One region of the Streptomyces sp. B5E4 genome, then DNA from elsewhere that is predicted to be linked to it. Evidence: predicted binding sites of a transcription regulator. Region 1 holds the regulator's gene; each other region holds the start of a gene.
The links. The regulator HrcA, encoded in region 1, represses chaperone genes, less so after heat shock. The targets are predictions, from matches to a motif close to TTNGCACTCNGNNNNNCNGAGTGCNAA.
Positions count from the first base shown of each region.

Region 2: a site for HrcA is predicted at 2,410-2,436, ahead of groES (co-chaperone GroES). Genes of this name have one in related genera too.
Region 3: a site for HrcA is predicted at 1,920-1,946, ahead of groL (chaperonin GroEL). Genes of this name have one in related genera too.

Region 1 covers NZ_JBDPMI010000039.1:24,446-30,536, reverse strand. The annotation lists gene ABGA99_RS32920 (helix-turn-helix transcriptional regulator) at 61-1,314, opposite strand; gene ABGA99_RS32915 (DUF3097 domain-containing protein) at 1,456-2,283, opposite strand; gene ABGA99_RS32910 (MBL fold metallo-hydrolase) at 2,293-2,997, opposite strand; gene hrcA (heat-inducible transcriptional repressor HrcA) at 3,139-4,164, shown strand; gene dnaJ (molecular chaperone DnaJ) at 4,165-5,298, shown strand; gene ABGA99_RS32895 (nitronate monooxygenase) at 5,456-6,091, shown strand, end outside.
Region 2 covers NZ_JBDPMI010000045.1:1-6,091, forward strand. The annotation lists gene groL (chaperonin GroEL) at 202-1,827, opposite strand; gene groES (co-chaperone GroES) at 1,953-2,261, opposite strand; gene ABGA99_RS34180 (polysaccharide deacetylase family protein) at 2,498-3,433, opposite strand; gene ABGA99_RS34185 (polysaccharide deacetylase family protein) at 3,430-4,362, opposite strand; gene ABGA99_RS34190 (class I SAM-dependent methyltransferase) at 4,468-5,721, shown strand; gene ABGA99_RS34195 (hypothetical protein) at 5,684-5,971, opposite strand; gene tsaD (tRNA (adenosine(37)-N6)-threonylcarbamoyltransferase complex transferase subunit TsaD) at 5,968-6,091, opposite strand, start outside.
Region 3 covers NZ_JBDPMI010000028.1:30,774-36,864, reverse strand. The annotation lists gene thrC (threonine synthase) at 1-796, shown strand, start outside; gene ABGA99_RS28410 (MoaD/ThiS family protein) at 793-1,071, shown strand; gene ABGA99_RS28405 (cold-shock protein) at 1,468-1,671, shown strand; gene groL (chaperonin GroEL) at 2,074-3,696, shown strand; gene murQ (N-acetylmuramic acid 6-phosphate etherase) at 3,868-4,803, opposite strand; gene ABGA99_RS28390 (MurR/RpiR family transcriptional regulator) at 5,402-6,091, opposite strand, start outside.

The sequences.
Region 1 (6,091 bases):
ACGGTAGGAGCGGCTGGCGCTCGGCAGGGGCAGAGATCCTGCCCCTCGCATGCCTGTTCGCTATGCGGCCAGGAGTCCGACCTTCGTCGCGAGCGAGGCAGCGCGCCTCCTGCGCGCGGGGCTCTTGGCCTCGGACTCCTCAAGGATGATCCGGCGGGCGTACCCGTTGTAGCGGATAGTCTCGGGAGCCGCGGCGTTGGCCTTTTCCAGTGTTGCCAGTGCGACGTCCGGCTGGCCGTTGAGCTGGTAGCCGCGGGCCTCCTCGATGCGGTGCCGAGCCCGGCGCGGGTGGCTGGGGATCACGGCGGTGTCAGCGCGCGCCGCTTGCCGTACGGACTCGCCTCCGGCATGCAGTTCCACCGCCACCGTGACCGCGTGCGCGCCCATGATGGCCGCGCCGAAGCTGGTGACGGGGTGGTAGTAACCGGCGGGCAGCCGCCCGGCCTTGTCGCGCGCGTCGTCCCAGTGCGCCCACGCTGTGCCGGATGCGCCGCGGCGGGCGGCGGTGTAGCCCAGCTCGAAGTCGAGCGCACCGGCGATGGCCAGCACGCGGTCATCGGCCTCGGCCAGCAGCGGGCGGAGGTAGTCGATGGCCGCGCGGTTGACGTCGTCGGCGGCGTCGAAGTCCCGCGGGCCGGCGTCGCGGTGGGCCTGGGCGAGCAGCCAGGCGGCAGTGCCGATGGCGTGCGGGTCCTCGCTCTCCTGGGCGGCGACCATGCCGCGGTCGGCGACGCGCCAGAGGAGCGAGCTGTCGGGCTGGTAGGCGAGGAAGAACTGCGACAGCGCGTACGTCTCGGCGAGCAGGGACTGCGCGCGGCGGCGTTCGGTGGCGGCCTCGGCCTGCCGCGTGGCCAGGCGCGCGTCCAGGATCAGGTCGGGCAGCAGCGCGCCGATGACGTCCCGGTGGTTGGGGGCGGAGTGACGGGCGCTCCACGCCTGGTCGAGGCGGGCCCGCAGGTGCGGGAGGTTCGGGGCCTCACGGTCGCCGGGCAGCGCGAAGCGGTTGAGGGCGTCGCGGACCGCGGGGAGCCTGGCGTGTCCTGGGCCGACGAACATCTCGACGCTCATGGACTGGTCGCCGGTGAGGTCGGCGAGATCGCGTACGCGCAGCACCTCGGCGATCCGCAGGATCATGGGCAGCTTCGGCAACTGGAGCTTTCCGGTCTCCACTTGCTTCACCCACGACGGCGACTTGCCGAGCAGCCCGCCCAGGACCGGCCGGCTCATGCCGCGGCGCTCGCGCAGGATCTGCATCCGCTGGCCGAACGCGAGCGGTTCCGTGAGCAGGTCGGGGGCACCGTCCGATGACGTCACAGCCTTACCTCTTCTCTGCGGCTCGCCACTGCCAGGGTAGGAGGTTCGAGGCGTTCCGTCCGGGGTCTGTCACGTACCGCGTGGGCAACGAGGCCGTGGGACAACGCCGACCGGTAGCGGCCGGGCCGGGCCCCGAACCCCTCAGGAAGCCGGGGCCGTGACGAAGTCGATCAGCTCCTCCACCCGGCCCAGCAGCGCCGGTTCCAGGTCGCGGTACGTCCGGACGGAGTCCAGGATGCGGCGCCAGGCCGCGCCCGTGTCCGGGGGCCAGCCCAGTTCCCGGCAGACGCCCGTCTTCCAGTCCTCGCCCCGCGGGATCCTCGGCCAGGCCGCGATGCCCACCGACGAGGGCTTGACCGCCTCCCAGATGTCCACGTAGGGGTGACCCACCACCAGCGCGTGGGCGCTCGTCACCGACTCCGCGATGCGCCACTCCTTCGTGCCCGGCACCAGGTGGTCCACCAGCACTCCGAGGCGCGCGTCCGGGCCCGGGGCGAAGGACTCGACCACCGCGGGGAGGTCGTCCACGCCCTCCAGGTATTCGACCACCACGCCCTCGACCCGCAGGTCGTGGCCCCAGACGCGCTCCACCAGCTCCGCGTCGTGGCGGCCCTCGACGTAGATGCGGCCCGCGCGGGCCACGCGTGCGGTGTGGTCGCGGACCGCGATCGAGCCGGAGGCGGACAGGAGGGGGCCCGGGGACGACGCGGGTCGGCCGGGGCGTACCAGCGTGACCACCTTGCCGTCGATCATGAAGCCGCGCGGCGTCAGCGGGAACACCCGGTGCTTGCCGAAGCGGTCCTCCAGGGTCACCGTCGGGCCCTCCGCGGTCTTCTCCGTACGGATGACCGCGCCGCAGAAGCCCGTCGCCACCTCCTCCACCACGAGGTCCGGCTCGGCCGGTACCTCGGGGGCGGGCTGCTGCGGCTTCTTCCAGGGGGGCGTGAGGTCGGTGTCGTAGCGGCGCACCTCGCGAGACTACGACAAGCTCCGCGCCAGTTCGTCGCGTTGGGCCCGGACGAAGTCCGCCCCGACCGCCGCCCCGTGCCCCGGCACGTACACCGCCGCGTCCCCGCCCAGCTCCAGCAGCCGGTCCAGCGCCGCCGGCCAGCGGGCCGGGTCCGCGTCCCGGCCCGCCTGCGGGGGGCCCGACTCCTCCACGAGGTCGCCGCAGAAGACGACCGCGGGGCGGCCGGGGACGTACACCGCCATGTCGTGCGACGAGTGCGCCGCGCCCAGCTCGACCAGCAGCACCTCCCGGCCGCCCCCGAGGTCCAGCGGGTACGTGCCGGAGACCGCGTGCCGCGGGGCGACGAGGACGTCGACGGCCTCTGCCGCCGCGTCGCGGTCCAGCCCGTGGCGTACGGCGTCCGCCCGCAGCTCGTCCGCGCCCGGCCCGCGCAGGTGCGCGGCCATCCCCGCCGGGCCGTGGACCTCGGCCCCGGCGAAGGCCGCGGTGCCGAGCACGTGGTCGAAGTGCGGATGCGTGAGTGCGATGTGCGTCACCGGGCGGCCGAAGCGGCGGCGGACCTCCCCGCGCAGCTCCGCGCCCTCCCGCAGCGAGGCGCCCGTGTCCACGAGCAGCACGCCTTCGGCTCCGCCCACCGCACCCGCCGTCGCGTCCCAGCGCGGCAGCCGGCGCCGCAGGACGTCCGGGGCCAGCTCTTCCCAAGCGCCACCCATCCCCCGACGCTATAACGTGACCGGCTGCTTGCCCGAGCTGCCGTACCCGGCCGTACACTGGCCCGGAACCCTGGCACTCCCCGCCGTCGAGTGCCAGCGGCGGAACGACCGGACGGAACCCCGAGTGCGGAGGTGGGCAGCATGCTCAGCGAGCGCCGGCTCGAAGTGCTGCGCGCCATCGTCCAGGACTACGTGGGCACGGAGGAGCCGGTCGGCTCCAAGGCACTCACCGAGCGGCATCACCTGGGTGTCTCCCCGGCGACGGTGCGTAACGACATGGCCGCCCTGGAGGACGAGGGGTACATCGCCCAGCCGCACACCAGCGCCGGCCGTATCCCCACCGACAAGGGCTACCGGCTGTTCGTCGACAAGCTCGCCGACGTCAAGCCGCTGAGCGCACCCGAGCGGCGGGCGATCCAGAACTTCCTGTCCGGCGCCGTCGACCTCGACGACGTCGTGGGGCGTACGGTGCGGCTGCTGGCGCAGTTGACGCGGCAGGTGGCGGTCGTGCAGTACCCGTCGCTGACCCGCTCGACCGTGCGCCACGTCGAGCTGCTCCAACTCGCCCCCGCGCGCGTGATGCTCGTGCTCATCACCGACACCGGCCGGGTCGAGCAGCGCCTGATCGACTGCCCGGCGCCGTTCAGCGAGGACTCCCTCGCCGATCTGCGCGCCCGGCTCAACAGCCGTGTCGTCGGCCGCCGGTTCGCCGACGTGCCGCGGCTGGTGGCCGATCTGGCCGAGCCCTTCCCCGCGGACGACCGCGGCACGGTGCAGACCGTGCTGTCGGTGCTGCTGGAGACGCTGGTGGAGGAGACCGAGGAGCGGCTGATGATCGGCGGCACCGCCAACCTCACCCGCTTCGACCACGACTTCCCGCTCACCATCCGGCCGGTGCTGGAGGCGCTGGAGGAGCAGGTGGTGCTCCTGCGGCTCCTCGGCGAGGCGAAGGAACCGGGCGTGATGGTGCGTATCGGCCATGAAAACGACCACGAGGGGCTCACTTCCACCTCGGTCGTCTCCGTCGGATACGGTTCTGGCGGCGACACCGGTGAAGCCGTCGCCAAGCTCGGCGTGGTCGGACCTACCCGCATGGACTACCCCGGAACGATGGGAGCGGTACGCGCAGTGGCACGGTACGTCGGACAGATCCTGGCGGAGTCATAAGTGGCCACGGACTACTACGCGATCCTCGGCGTCGGACGTGACGCGTCGCAGGAAGAGATCAAGAAGGCGTTCCGCAGGCTCGCCCGCGAGCTGCACCCGGACGTGAACCCGGATCCGAAGACCCAGGAGCGGTTCAAGGAGATCAACGCCGCTTACGAGGTGCTCTCGGACCCGCAGAAGAAGCAGATCTACGATCTCGGCGGCGACCCCCTGTCGCAGAACGGCGCCGCGGCCGGCGGCTTCGGCGCCGGCGGCTTCGGCAACCTCTCCGACATCATGGACGCCTTCTTCGGCCAGGCCGGCCAGCGCGGGCCGCGCTCGCGCACCCGCCGCGGCCAGGACGCCATGATCCGGCTCGAAATCGAGCTGGAGGAGGCGGCGTTCGGCGCCACCAAGGAGATCCAGGTCGACACCGCGGTGGTCTGCGGCACCTGCAACGGCGAGGGCGCGGCGCCCGGCACGTCGGCGCAGACGTGCGACATGTGCCGCGGCCGCGGCGAGGTCTCGCAGGTCACCCGCTCCTTCCTGGGCCAGGTCATGACCTCGCGGCCCTGCCCCCAGTGCCAGGGCTTCGGCACGGTGGTGCCCACGCCGTGCCCGGAGTGTGCGGGCGACGGCCGGGTGCGCTCGCGCCGTACGCTCACGGTCAAGATCCCCGCGGGCGTCGACACCGGCACCCGCATCCAGCACGCCGGCGAGGGCGAAGTCGGCCCCGGCGGCGGCCCGGCGGGCGATCTGTACGTGGAGATCCGCGAGCTGCCGCACCCGATCTTCCAGCGCCGCGGCGACGACCTGCACTGCACGGTGACGATCCCGATGACGGCGGCCTCCCTGGGCACGAGCGTCAATCTGGAGACGCTCGACGGCCTGGAAGAGGTCGACATCCGCCCCGGTACGCAGTCGGGGCAGGCGATTCCGCTGCATCAGCGCGGCGTGACGCATCTGCGCGGCGGCGGCCGGGGCGACCTGGTCGTGCACGTGGAGGTCGAGACGCCGCAGAAGCTGGATCCGGAGCAGGAGCGGCTCCTGCGCCAACTCGCCCAGCTGCGCGGCGAGGAGCGTCCCCAGGGCCAGTTCAAACCCGGCCAGCAGGGGCTGTTCTCGCGGCTGAAGGACGCCTGGAGCGGACGCTAGCTCCCCGGCCGGGAGACCTCGCCGGGCCGCCGCCGTGCGGCCCGTGCGACGAGTGTTGCGGGTGGGACCTCAGCCGTCCCCAGGTGCGTGAAGACGCGCGGATTCCATGATCCGGCGCGGGCCGCCGGCGTCCGACCTGCATGACAGGATTGAGCCCATGCCCACCGAGCTGAACGATCTGTTCACCTTCCCGATCGTGCAGGCGCCCATGGCCGGTGGCGCATCCTGTCCGCAGCTCGCGGCCGGCGTGCTGGAGGGCGGCGGCCTGGCGTTCCTCGCCGCCGGGTACAAGACGCCCGAGGCGATGTACGAGGAGATCCGCCAGCTGCGGGCCGTCACCGACCGGCCCTTCGGCGTCAATCTGTTCATGCCCCAGCCCCCCGCGCCGCCGGACCCCGCCCAGATCGAGGCGTACGCCGAGCAGTTGGCCGGCGAGGTCGAGTGGTACGGCACGGCGCTGGGCGACGCCGAGGCCGGCACGGACGACGCCTTCGACGCCAAGGTGGCGATACTCCTGGACGAGCCGGTGGCGCTGGTGTCGTTCACCTTCGGCTGCCCGAAGGCGGCCGTGCTCGACGCCTTCGCCCGCGCCGGGACGTACACCGTCGTCACCGTCACCAACGTCGTCGAGGCGCGCCGCGCGCAGGCCGCCGGGGCCGACGCCGTGTGCGTGCAGGGCGTCGAGGCCGGCGGCCACCAGGGCGGCTTCCGCAACGACCCCCGCGACGACTACGTGGGCCGCGGCCTGCTCACGCTGCTCGCCGAGGTGCTGGAGGCGGTCGACGTGCCCGTG
Region 2 (6,091 bases), on a different contig from region 1:
GTAGGTCCTGCCGCCGGGCGACGCCACCGGCGCGGGGGCCCCCCCCCCCCGGCCCCCCGCGGGGCTTCGCCGCGCGGGGGGCCACCGGGCCCCCGGCCCGAACGGCGGGTACGTGATCCGGCGGGCGCACGCCGCAGGGCCTCGCCCCCCGTACGGAGGCGAGGCCCTGCGGCTTGTGCTGCCCGTGGTGCCGACCGGAGGTCAGTGGGAGTGACCGTGGCCGTGGCTGTGGCCGTGGTCGTCCTCGGGCTCCGGCTTCTCCACCACCGCGCTCTCCGTCGTCAGCAGCAGCGACGCGATCGACGCCGCGTTCTCCAGCGCCGAGCGGGTCACCTTCACCGGGTCGATGACGCCGGCCTTCACCAGGTCGCCGTACTCGCCGGTGGCGGCGTTGAAGCCCTGGCCCGCGGTCAGCTCCGCGACCTTGGAGGTGATGACGTAGCCCTCCAGGCCCGCGTTCTCCGCGATCCACCGCAGCGGCTCGACCGACGCGCGGCGGACGACCGCGACGCCCGTGGCCTCGTCGCCGGTGAGGCCGAGGCCGTCCTCCAGCACCTTCGCGGCGTGGACGAGCGCCGAGCCGCCGCCGGAGACGATGCCCTCCTCGACCGCCGCGCGGGTGGCGGAGATGGCGTCCTCCAGGCGGTGCTTCTTCTCCTTCAGCTCGACCTCGGTGGCCGCGCCGACGCGGATGACGCACACGCCGCCGGCCAGCTTCGCCAGCCGCTCCTGCAGCTTCTCGCGGTCCCAGTCGGAGTCCGTGGCGTCGATCTCGGCCTTGATCTGCGCGACCCGGCCGGCGACCTCGTCGGACTTGCCGGCGCCGTCGACGATCGTGGTGTCGTCCTTGGTGATGACCACGCGGCGGGCGGTGCCCAGCACCTCAAGGCCCACCTGGTCGAGCTTGAGGCCGACCTCCTCGGAGACCACGGTGCCGCCCGTGAGGGTGGCCATGTCGCCGAGCATCGCCTTGCGGCGGTCGCCGAAGCCGGGGGCCTTGACCGCGACGGAGTTGAAGGTGCCGCGGATCTTGTTGACGACGAGGGTGGACAGCGCCTCGCCCTCCACGTCCTCGGCGACGATCAGCAGCGGCTTCGCCGAGCCGGCCTGCATGACCTTCTCCAGCAGCGGCAGCAGGTCCTGGATGGAGGAGATCTTGCCCTGGGTGATCAGGATGTACGGGTCCTCCAGCACCGCCTCCATGCGGTCCTGGTCGGTCACCATGTAGTGCGACAGGTAGCCCTTGTCGAAGGCCATGCCCTCGGTGAAGTCCAGCTCCAGGCCGAAGGTGTTGGACTCCTCGACGGTGATGACCCCGTCCTTGCCGACCTTGTCCATGGCCTCGCCGATGAGCTGGCCCACCTGCTCGTCCTGCGCGGACAGCGCGGCGACCGCGGCGATGTCGGACTTGGAGTCGATCGGGCTGGCGGCCTTCAGCAGCTCGTCGGAGATCGCCGCGACGGCGGCGTCGATGCCCCGCTTGAGCGCGGAGGGGGAGGCGCCGGCGGCCACGTTGCGCAGGCCCTCGCGGACCAGCGCCTGGGCCAGCACGGTGGCGGTGGTGGTGCCGTCGCCCGCGACGTCGTTGGTCTTGGTCGCCACCTCCTTCACGAGCTGCACGCCGAGGTTCTCGTACGGGTCCTCGACCTCGATCTCACGGGCGATGGTCACGCCGTCGTTGGTGATGGTCGGGGCACCGAACTTCTTGTCGATGACGACGTTGCGGCCCCGGGGACCGATCGTCACCTTCACGGTGTCGGCAAGCTTGTCCACGCCGCGCTCAAGAGCGCGGCGGGCGTCCTCGTCGAACTTCAGAGTCTTCGCCATGGAACGTGGGTCCTCTCAAGGGGCGCCGTAGGGAGCGCCGACGCCCCGGCCCGTTTCGATAGGTCCTGCTCGATGAACGGATCCGGGGCGCGGCCTGGTGTGGGAAGAAGCGGGAAGCGCCCCGATTACTTCTCGATGATCGCGAGCACGTCGCGGGCAGAGAGGACGAGGTAGTCCTCGTTGTTGTACTTCACCTCGGTGCCGCCGTACTTGCTGTAGAGAACGACGTCGCCGACGGAGACGTCGAGCGGCAGTCGGTTGCCGTCCTCGAAGCGGCCCGGGCCGACGGCAAGGACGACGCCCTCCTGGGGCTTCTCCTTGGCGGTGTCCGGGATGACCAGGCCCGAGGCCGTGGTCTCCTCTGCGTCGAGCGGCTGGACCACGATGCGGTCCTCAAGCGGCTTGATGGCAACCTTGGTGCTGGCGGTCGTCACGATCCGACCTCCCCCTTCGGAGATCTCGCGGGGTTGAATGTCTGGGGTGGCGACCCTGGAGGACCCGTCGTCGCGGGTGCCGGATCCGCCTCGTCGCTGTGTTGGCACTCTCCCTGGGGGAGTGCCAGAGCCGAGGTTATGCCGCCCTTTAGCACTCGGTCAAGCCGAGTGCCAGATTGCCACCCGCGTCGCCCTCCACCCGGCCGTACGGTCGTACGAATCCCGCGTCTGCCGCGTCACATGTAGTCCTCCAGGCGGGCCACCGTGAAGCCCTGCCGCTGGACCTCCCGTACGAACTCCGCCATCACGTCCGTCATCGTCCGCCCGCCCTGCTGCTCAGGACCGGTGAAGTGCGCCAGCACGATGTCGCCGGGGCGCAGCCGGTCGCCGCTGCGGTACTCCAGGCCGCTCGCCTTCATGTCGGCCCGCCACAGCGGCATCGCGCGCACGCCGCAGGACGCGGCGGCCCGCAGCGTCGCCGCGTCGTACTTGCCGTAGGGCGGCCGGAAGAGCGTCGGGCGGACGCCGAAGGAGTCCGCGACGCGCTCCTGCTGGCGGCAGATCTGGCGGCGCTGCTCGGCGTACGGGAGGGAGGTGAGGTCGGGGTGGGTGAGGGTGTGGCCGTGTACGGAGTTGCCGAGGCGCCGCAGTTCCTCGAAGTAGCCGTAGTCCCCGCCGGCCGCCGAGTCGGAGAGGAACATGCTGAACGGCAGCCGCAGATCCGCCGCCATCCGGATCAGCTCGGGGTCCTTGTCCCAGCCGTCGTCGATCGTGAGGAAGACGATCTTGTCCCGCGTCGGCACCCGGCCCGCCACGGCCGGCAGCCCGGAGTCCCCCGGTTGCACCGGGCGGCTCGCGGGGGGCGCGGGCGGCGGGGCGAGGGGCCGGTCGAGGCCCCAGCGGCGGTACGCGCCGGGGCCGGTGGCGCGTGCGACGTCCTTGCGGGTCCTGTCGTCACCGCCGGGCAGCGCGCGCGGCGTACGCCCCGCCTGCCGCGTGCCCGGCTTGCCGTCCGCGTGCCCGTCCCGGGGCGCCGCGGACTCCTCCGCGCCCTTCGGGAACCACTCCTGCGTCGGCCGGGCCGCGTCCGCGCAGGCGGTGAGCGCCAGCAGACAGACGCCGGCTATCGCGGCGGCCGACGACCGCCGCCCGGAGCGGCGGGTGCGCCTCATACGTAGTCCTCCAAGCGAGCAACGGCGAAGCCCTCGTCGTTCGCCTTACGGAGCACCGTACGGAGCATATCGGTCATCGTGCCGCCGAATTCGGAAGGTCCTTCGAAGTGGGTGAGCACGATATCGCCGGGGTGGAGCGCGGTGTCCCCCCGGGAGTACGTCCAGCGGCCGGGGAACGCCTCCTGCTGCCACAGCGGTACGAGTCCGATGCCGCAGTCCTTCGCGGCGCGCAGGGTGTCGGCGTTGTAGTTGCCGTACGGCGGGCGGAAGATGCGCGGTGCCGCGCCCATCTCGCGCTCCAGGACGCGCTGCTGGCCGCAGATCTCCTCGCGCTGGGCCGCGTAGGGCAGTTCGCGGAGGTTGGGGTGGTGGAGGGTGTGGTTGTTGACGGTGGTGCCGAGGTCGCGGAGGGTCCGGAAGTAGGCGTAGTCGTCGCGCGCGACCTCGTCGGTGAGGAAGGCGCTGACGGGCACGTCGAGTTCGCGCAGCATGCGCAGCAGTTCGGGGTCCTTGCGGTGGCCGTCGTCGATGGTCAGGAAGATCACCCGGTCGTCGGTCGGGACCCGGGTGATGACGGGCGGCAGGCCGGGGCCGCCGCCGTTCGCCTCGAAGCCGGGTTCGGTGACGAGCGCGGGCTTGGTACGCGGCGGGGCCGGCGGCAGCAGCGGGGTGGCGTCCAGGCCCCAGGCGCGGGCGGTGGCGAGCCGCCGCGCGTGGACGCGCCGCTGGTGCTGCGCGGTGCGGGCGAGCGCGCGGGCGGGTGCGGCGGCGGGGCCGCCGGCGACGGCGGGCTTGGCGTCCCCGTGGGGGTGGGTGAGGGGGCGGGGGTGGTCGGCCTCCGCGGTGCCGGAGGAGCAGGCGGAGGCGAGGAGGGCGGCGGTGACGGCCAGGGCGGGGAGGCCGGCGCGGGAGAGGGCAGGTGCGTGCATTTTATCCTTTTGTCGTATTAGTTCTTGAGCCCGCATCCTCCCAGTGCGGAACGGCGGGGCATGGCGCCACGCCGCAGGCTCCTCCGGCTGGCGGACAATGGGCCCATGCACGGCCCCGACGCCCCCGACGGCCCCTTCGCCGCCCTCCTCGCCCCCGAGGGGCAGGCGCTCCTCGCCGAACTGCGCGACCACGACCCCGCCGACGAACTGGCCCTCGCCACCCGGCTGCGCCGCACCCACCCCGCAGAGCTGGTCTCCGCCGCGCTCGGGCAGGCCCGGCTGCGGCAGCGGGCGAGGGCGAAGTTCGGGGCGGACGCGGCGCGGATGTACTTCACCCCCGACGGCGTCGAGCAGGCGACCCGTACGGCGGTGGCGGCGCACCGCGCGGCCCGGTTCGCGGCGCTCGGCGTCGACCGGGTCGCCGACCTGTGCTGCGGCATCGGCGGCGACGCGGTGGCGCTGGCGCGGGCCGGGATCGCGGTGCTCGCCGTCGACCGGGACCCGGCGACGGCCGCCGCCGCGCGGGCCAACGCGGCGGCGCTGGGGGTCGCGGAGCTGGTGGACGTGCGGTGCGCGGACGTCGGGGACGTGGACATCTCCGGGTACGACGCCGTGTTCGTCGACCCGGCGCGGCGGGTCGGAGGGGGTGCCCTGGCGCGGCGGGCCGGCGGCCGGGGCGGGTCCGGGCGCGGGCGGATCTTCGACCCCGAGGCGTACTCCCCGCCGCTGTCCTGGGCCGTCGAGGTCGCCGGCCGGGTCTCGCACGCCGCGCTGAAGGTCGCCCCCGGCATCCCGCACGAGGCGGTGCCGGACGCCGCCGAGGCGGAGTGGGTCTCCGACGCCGGCGACGTGAAGGAGGCCGTGCTCTGGTTCGGCGCTGCATCCGGCGCCGTCTCCCCCGGCGGCCGTCGCGCGACCCTGCTGCCCGGCGGCGCCACCCTCGTGGGACGCGGCCTGCCCGCCCCGGCGGCAGGACCCGTGGGGCGCTATCTGTACGAGCCGGACGGCGCCGTCATCCGCGCGCACCTCGTCGCCGAGGTGGCGGCGCAGGTCGGCGGCCGGCTGCTGGATCCGACCATCGCGTACGTCACGGCCGACGACCCGGCGCCGACCCCGTACGCCACCGCGTACGAGATCACCGACACGCTCCCGTTCCACCTCAAGAAGCTCCGCGCCCTGCTGCGCGAACGCGGCGTCGGCAGCGTCACCGTCAAGAAGCGCGGCTCCGCCGTCGAGCCCGAGGAGCTGCGGCGCAAGCTGAAGCTCGACGGCCCGACCGCGGTGTCCTGCACCGTCTTCCTGACCCGCGTCGCGGGCGCCCCTACGGTGCTCCTGGGCCGTCCGGCCCCAGCGACGTGAACCGCCAGCGGTGCGCGGGCCGCGCCAGCAGCCCGCCGTCGCCGGGGGCCGGCAGCTCGGGCAGCTCCGCGTCGTAGGGCGCGTCCCACCACGTGATGACGAGCACCCGCTCGCCCGGCGCCGTGAACGTCTCGCGGCGCAGCGGCGCCCCGGCCCCGGCGCCGTCCAGGCGCTGCGCGCGGGCCCACGCCAGCAGGTCGCCGGCCCGCCCGGGCGCCGCCTTGGCCTCCCACATCAACGCGACGGTCACGAGTACAGGTTGTCCTTCGCCAGCTCGTGGACGTGGTCGTGGCCATGGCCGGGCAGGTGCTCGTGCCCCGGTACGTGCGTCTCCGTGACCGGCAGCGACGAGTCCGCCGACAGCTCCCAG
Region 3 (6,091 bases), on a different contig from region 1:
GGGGCTGCGTTCGTGCGTGTTCATCCCGTACGACCTGGAGCACGCGAAGGTCGTCATGGCCGCGGTCTACGGCGGTGACGTCGTCGGCATCGAGGGCACGTACGACGACGTGAACCGCTTCTGCTCCGAGTTGATCGGTGACCCGATCGGCGAGGGCTGGGGTTTCACGAACGTCAATCTGCGCCCGTACTACGCGGAGGGTTCCAAGACCCTCGCGTACGAGATCTGCGAGCAGCTCGGCTGGCGGCTCCCGGACAACATCGTCATCCCGGTCGCCTCCGGCTCCCAGCTCACGAAGATCGACAAGGGGCTGAAGGAGCTGATCGCGACGGGGCTGGTCGAGGAGCGTCCGTACAAGATCTTCGGCGCCCAGGCGGCGGGCTGCTCCCCGGTCTCGCGGGCCTTCAAGGACGGCCACGACGTGGTACGTCCCGTGCGGCCCGACACCATCGCCAAGTCCCTCGCCATCGGCAACCCGGCCGACGGCCCGTACGTCCTGGACATCGCCCGCCGCACCGGCGGCGCGGTGGAGGACGTGACGGACGCCGAGGTCGTGGACGCGGTGAAGCTGCTGGCCCGTACCGAGGGCGTCTTCGCGGAGACGGCGGGCGGCGTGACCTTCGGCGTGCTGGCGAAGCTCGTCGCGGACGGCCGGATCGACCCGGCCGAGACCACCGTCGCGATCAACACCGGCGACGGTCTGAAGACCCTCGACGCGGTCGCTCCCACCACGGGGCCGAGCGCGATCATTCGTCCCACACTCGACTCCTTCCGAGAGGCCGGCCTCGCATCATGAGCGTGAACGTCCGAATTCCGACCATCCTCCGTACGTATACCGACGGGCGGGCAGAGGTGAGCGCCGAGGGCGCGACCCTGGCCGAGGTGATCGAAGACCTGGAGAAGAACCACCGCGGCATCGCCGGCCGGGTGCTGGACGATCAAGGCAAGCTGCGCCGTTTCGTGAACGTCTATGTGAACGACGACGACGTCCGCTTCGCCGATGGCCTGCAGACTCCCACTCCCGAGGGGGCCGGGATCTCGATCATTCCGGCGGTCGCCGGAGGCTGCTGAACCCCGCTTGCGTGTGTGCGGCCCCACTGATCCGGAGTGGGGCCGTTCGCATGTCCGTGCACGCGATAGGGTTGGGGCGTTCCCCCCTCGTGGCCCATGCTCCACGCATATGAGAACGCGACAAGTTCCCCGCGAATGCGGAGAGTTAATTGTCGTGATGGTGAGTTATGCCCTGCCCGAGTTGTCATGGAACGGCGGAGTTTGATCGGAAAAATACCGATCAGGTGTCCGCAGAATTCTCGTCCGATTGACCTGTTGCACTGGGCATCTGTGCGGATACATTCAGCCGCGGTCGACGCGTTCCGGCGCACGCCCCGGCGTGTATCCGGGGGTGAGGTCTGACCCGGGTCCGCGGAGTGCGGTCCTGTGTAAAGGCCAGCAATAGGGGAGTTTGGAATGGCTCAGGGCACCGTCAAGTGGTTCAACGCGGAGAAGGGGTACGGCTTCATCGCGGTCGACGGTGGTGCGGATGTCTTCGTCCACTACAGCGCGATTCAGATGGACGGATACCGCACCCTCGAGGAAGGCCAGCGGGTCGAGTTCGAGATCTCGCAGGGCCAGAAGGGGCCGCAGGCAGACATGGTCCGCGTCAGCGGCTGAGCGCCGGGCATCGACCACGGACGACTCGCGACGGGCCCGCACCCCCCGGGGTGCGGGCCCTCTGCTGTCCGCCTCCCCTGTCCGCACCTCCCCGGTCCGCCCCCTGTCCGCACCTCCCCGGTCCGCGCCTCGCTGTCCGTGCCTCCTCCCGCCGCCTGTTGCGTGATGTGCCGCGGTCCGGTTCCGCTCTGCGCAAGAGAAGCCTCTACCCGCTTGCACTCGCAGGGGGCGAGTGCTAATCATTGGCGTTAGCACTCTCCCCGTGAGAGTGACAGCACGGGACCGGTTCGGTGAGGTCCGCAGGCCGGGTGGGAGGGAACCACGCGGGTCGCGGGCCGTCCGTCGCGGGCGCCAGCGCGGTCCGGACACAGACGATGCCCCTGTCCGGGAGGACTCAACACAATGGCCAAGACCATCGCGTTCGACGAGGAGGCGCGGCGCGGCCTCGAGCGCGGCATGAACCAGCTCGCCGACGCCGTCCGCGTCACCCTCGGCCCCAAGGGCCGGAACGTCGTCCTTGAGAAGAAGTGGGGCGCCCCCACGATCACGAACGACGGTGTCTCCATCGCCAAGGAGATCGAGCTCGAGGACCCGTACGAGAAGATCGGCGCCGAGCTGGTCAAGGAGGTCGCGAAGAAGACGGACGACGTCGCCGGTGACGGCACGACGACCGCGACCGTCCTGGCCCAGGCCCTGGTCAAGGAGGGCCTGCGCAACGTGGCCGCCGGCGCCAACCCGATGGCGCTGAAGCGCGGCATCGAGAAGGCCACCGAGGCCGTCTCCGCCGCCCTGCTGGAGCAGGCCAAGGACGTGGAGACCAAGGAGCAGATCGCCTCCACCGCCTCCATCTCCGCCGGCGACACCCAGATCGGCGAGCTGATCGCCGAGGCCATGGACAAGGTCGGCAAGGAAGGCGTCATCACCGTCGAGGAGTCGCAGACCTTCGGGCTGGAGCTTGAGCTCACCGAGGGCATGCGCTTCGACAAGGGCTACATCTCCGCCTACTTCGCCACCGACATGGAGCGCATGGAGGCGGAGCTGGAGGACCCCTACATCCTCATCGCCAACTCCAAGATCAGCGCGGTCAAGGACCTGCTGCCGCTCCTGGAGAAGGTCATGCAGTCCGGCAAGCCGCTGCTGATCATCGCCGAGGACGTCGAGGGCGAGGCCCTGTCCACCCTCGTGGTGAACAAGATCCGCGGCACCTTCAAGTCCGTCGCCGTCAAGGCCCCGGGCTTCGGCGACCGCCGCAAGGCCATGCTCGGCGACATCGCCATCCTCACCGGTGGCCAGGTCATCTCCGAGGAGGTCGGCCTCAAGCTGGAGAGCGCGACCCTCGACCTGCTGGGCCGCGCCCGCAAGGTCGTCATCACCAAGGACGAGACCACCATCGTCGACGGGTCCGGCGACAGCGAGCAGGTCCAGGGCCGGGTCAACCAGATCCGGGCCGAGATCGACGCGAGCGACTCCGACTACGACCGCGAGAAGCTGCAGGAGCGGCTCGCCAAGCTGGCCGGCGGCGTGGCCGTCATCAAGGCCGGCGCCGCGACCGAGGTCGAGCTGAAGGAGCGCAAGCACCGCATCGAGGACGCCGTGCGCAACGCCAAGGCGGCCGTCGAGGAGGGCATCGTCGCCGGCGGCGGCGTGGCCCTGCTGCAGGCCGGCCACGTCTTCGAGAAGCTGGAGCTCCAGGGCGACGAGGCCACCGGCGCGTCCGCCGTGAAGCTGGCCCTGGAGGCCCCGCTGAAGCAGATCGCGGTCAACGCCGGCCTTGAGGGCGGCGTCGTGGTGGAGAAGGTGCGCAACCTGACCGCCGGTCACGGGCTCAACGCCGCCAGCGGTGAGTACGTCGACATGATCGCTGAGGGCATCCTCGACCCGGCCAAGGTGACCCGCTCCGCGCTGCAGAACGCGGCGTCGATCGCGGGCCTGTTCCTCACCACCGAGGCCGTCGTCGCCGACAAGCCGGAGAAGGAGAAGGCCGCGGCCGGGGGCGGTATGCCCGGCGGCGACATGGACTTCTGATCCCGCAGGGCGAAGTCCGTACGTCCGCTGCGTCTGCGGACGTACTGCGGACGGACTGACGAACCGAGGGCGGTACCCCGAAGGGGGTGCCGCCCTCGGGCGCGTCCGTACGCGGTCGCGGCGCGGAAGGAGGGGGTGCTGTCCAGCGCCCCCTGCCCGGCGCCGCCGGGGTCAGCTCACGTCGGTCGCGGACTTCAGGGCGACCCGCAGATGGCCGTGGGAGGCGTCGAGCAGGCGCTCCGCCGTGCTGCCGTCCACGCCGCCGAGGATGGTGAGGATCGCGTTCTTCACCTCGCCGTGGGTCTCGGCGAGGGCGGCCTCCACCTCCGCGTCGCCCGCGCCCGTCGCCAGCGCGACGATGCGCCGCGAACGGGCCTGCAGCTTCTCGTTGGAGGCGCGCACGTCGACCATCAGGTTCCCGTACGTCTTGCCCAGCCGGATCATCGTGATCGTCGACAGCATGTTGAGCACGAGCTTCTGCGCCGTGCCCGCCTTCAGCCGCGTCGAGCCCGCGATCAGCTCGGGGCCCACGACGACCTCGATGCCGTGCTGCGCCGCCGCGCCCAGGGGCGAACCGGCGTTGCAGGACAGCCCGATGGTCAGCGCCCCCCGGTCGCGCGCGAACGTCACACCGCCGACGGCGTACGGCGTGCGGCCGGAGGCGGAGATGCCGACGACCGTGTCGTCGGGCCCCAGGTCCGCCGCCGCCAGATCGGCCGCGGCGAGTTCCTTGCTGTCCTCCGCGCCCTCCGTGGAGGTGCGGAGCGCCACGTCCCCGCCGGCGATCATGCCGACGACCTGCGAGGGGTCCGTGTTGAACGTCGGTGGGCACTCGCTGGCGTCCAGCACCCCGAGCCGGCCCGCGGTGCCGGCGCCCAGATAGAACAGCCGGCCGCCGCGGGCCATGCGCTCGGCGGTGGCGTCGATGGCGGCGGCGATCTGCGGCAGTTGCGAGGCGACAGCGCCCGGAACCCCGCTGTCCTCCTCGTTCATGATTCTGGCGATCTCCAGGCTGGAGAGACGGTCGATCTCTGCCAGCTCGGGGCGGAACGCCTCGGTGGTCAGGTTTTCCAGCTCCCGGCGGATGTCTGCTGAGGGAGAGGGCATGTCGGAGCGGCTCTTTCCATACGGTGCGCGGCGCGCGGTGGGCGGTGCGCATACGCGGAGGTGGGTCGGTCACGGCGGCTTGCGTGGTGCGGGCGCCGGCGATCGGACTGCCGCCACGGGCGTCCGGCGCGCGGAGCGCGTCCGGCCACCGGGCGGTGCCGGCGTCGTACGGCGGTGCGGTGGGGCGCCGGCCCTCGGACACCCGTGGGGACGTCGTCGGGCAGGCCGGTGCGGGGGGTCGTGCCTGGGATGGTGCGGGGTGGTGCGTCGTCGCGGGCGGGTGAGGCTCGCGAGTGGTGCGTGAGCGGTATGCGGCGCATGAGCGGTAACCGTGGTGTGAGAGGTGCGTGCCGCACGAGCGGTGCTGGGCACGGGAGCGCTGTTCGGTAGGGGGCGTGCGTGGCGCGGGAGCAGTGCGCGGTGCGGGTGGTGCGGTTGACGCATCCGGCGCGCGGGACGGGTCCCGTACGCCCGGCACATCCGACAGATCCGACTCGTCCGCGGCCTCCGGGGCGGCCGGTGCCGTCGGAGGGGTCCGCACCTGGACGGAGGGCGGGTCGCCGGTACATCGGTCGTCGTCGGAAGTCGCCGGGCGGCGTCAGGACCGCGGGCGCAGCGGGCTGTGCCGGTGGGCCAGCGCCTCGTACGAGGCGGCGAGCGCCGGGGCGGCACGCTCGTACGTCCGCTGGGCCACGCCTATGAACAGGCAGTCCACCACCAGCAGTTGGCCGGTCCGGCTGGACATGGCCGCCGGCCGCAGCTCGCTCTCGCGACCCGTGGACGTGGTGAGTATGTGATCGGCGTAGGACGCGACGGGGCCGTCCGGACGGCCGGTGATCGCCACCGTCGTCGCCCCGTGGTCGAAGGCGACCCGAAGCGGCTCTATGACGTCGACCGTGCGGCCCGAGTGCGTGATCGCGATGGCCACGTCACCCGCGCGCAGTTGGACGGCGTTGGTCACGGCCAGGTGCGGGTCGGGCGAGGCGTGCGCCACGACGCCGATCCGCAGGAGCTTCTGGACCAGGTCCTGGCCCACGAGGTTGGAGGCACCGATGCCGTAGACGTCGATGCGCCGGGCGGTGGCCATGGCGGCGATCGCCGCCTCCAACTGCACGGGGTCGAGCCCGGCCGCGGTGTCCGCGAGGGCCTGCTGCTCGTCCCGCGCGAGCTTGGCGATGACATCGGCCGTCGAATCGTCCACCGCTATGTCCGCGGTGACCGACGGCGCCCGCCCGGCCTCCTGCTGGGCTGCGGCGGCGGCGAGGGCCAGCCGGAGGTCGCGATACCC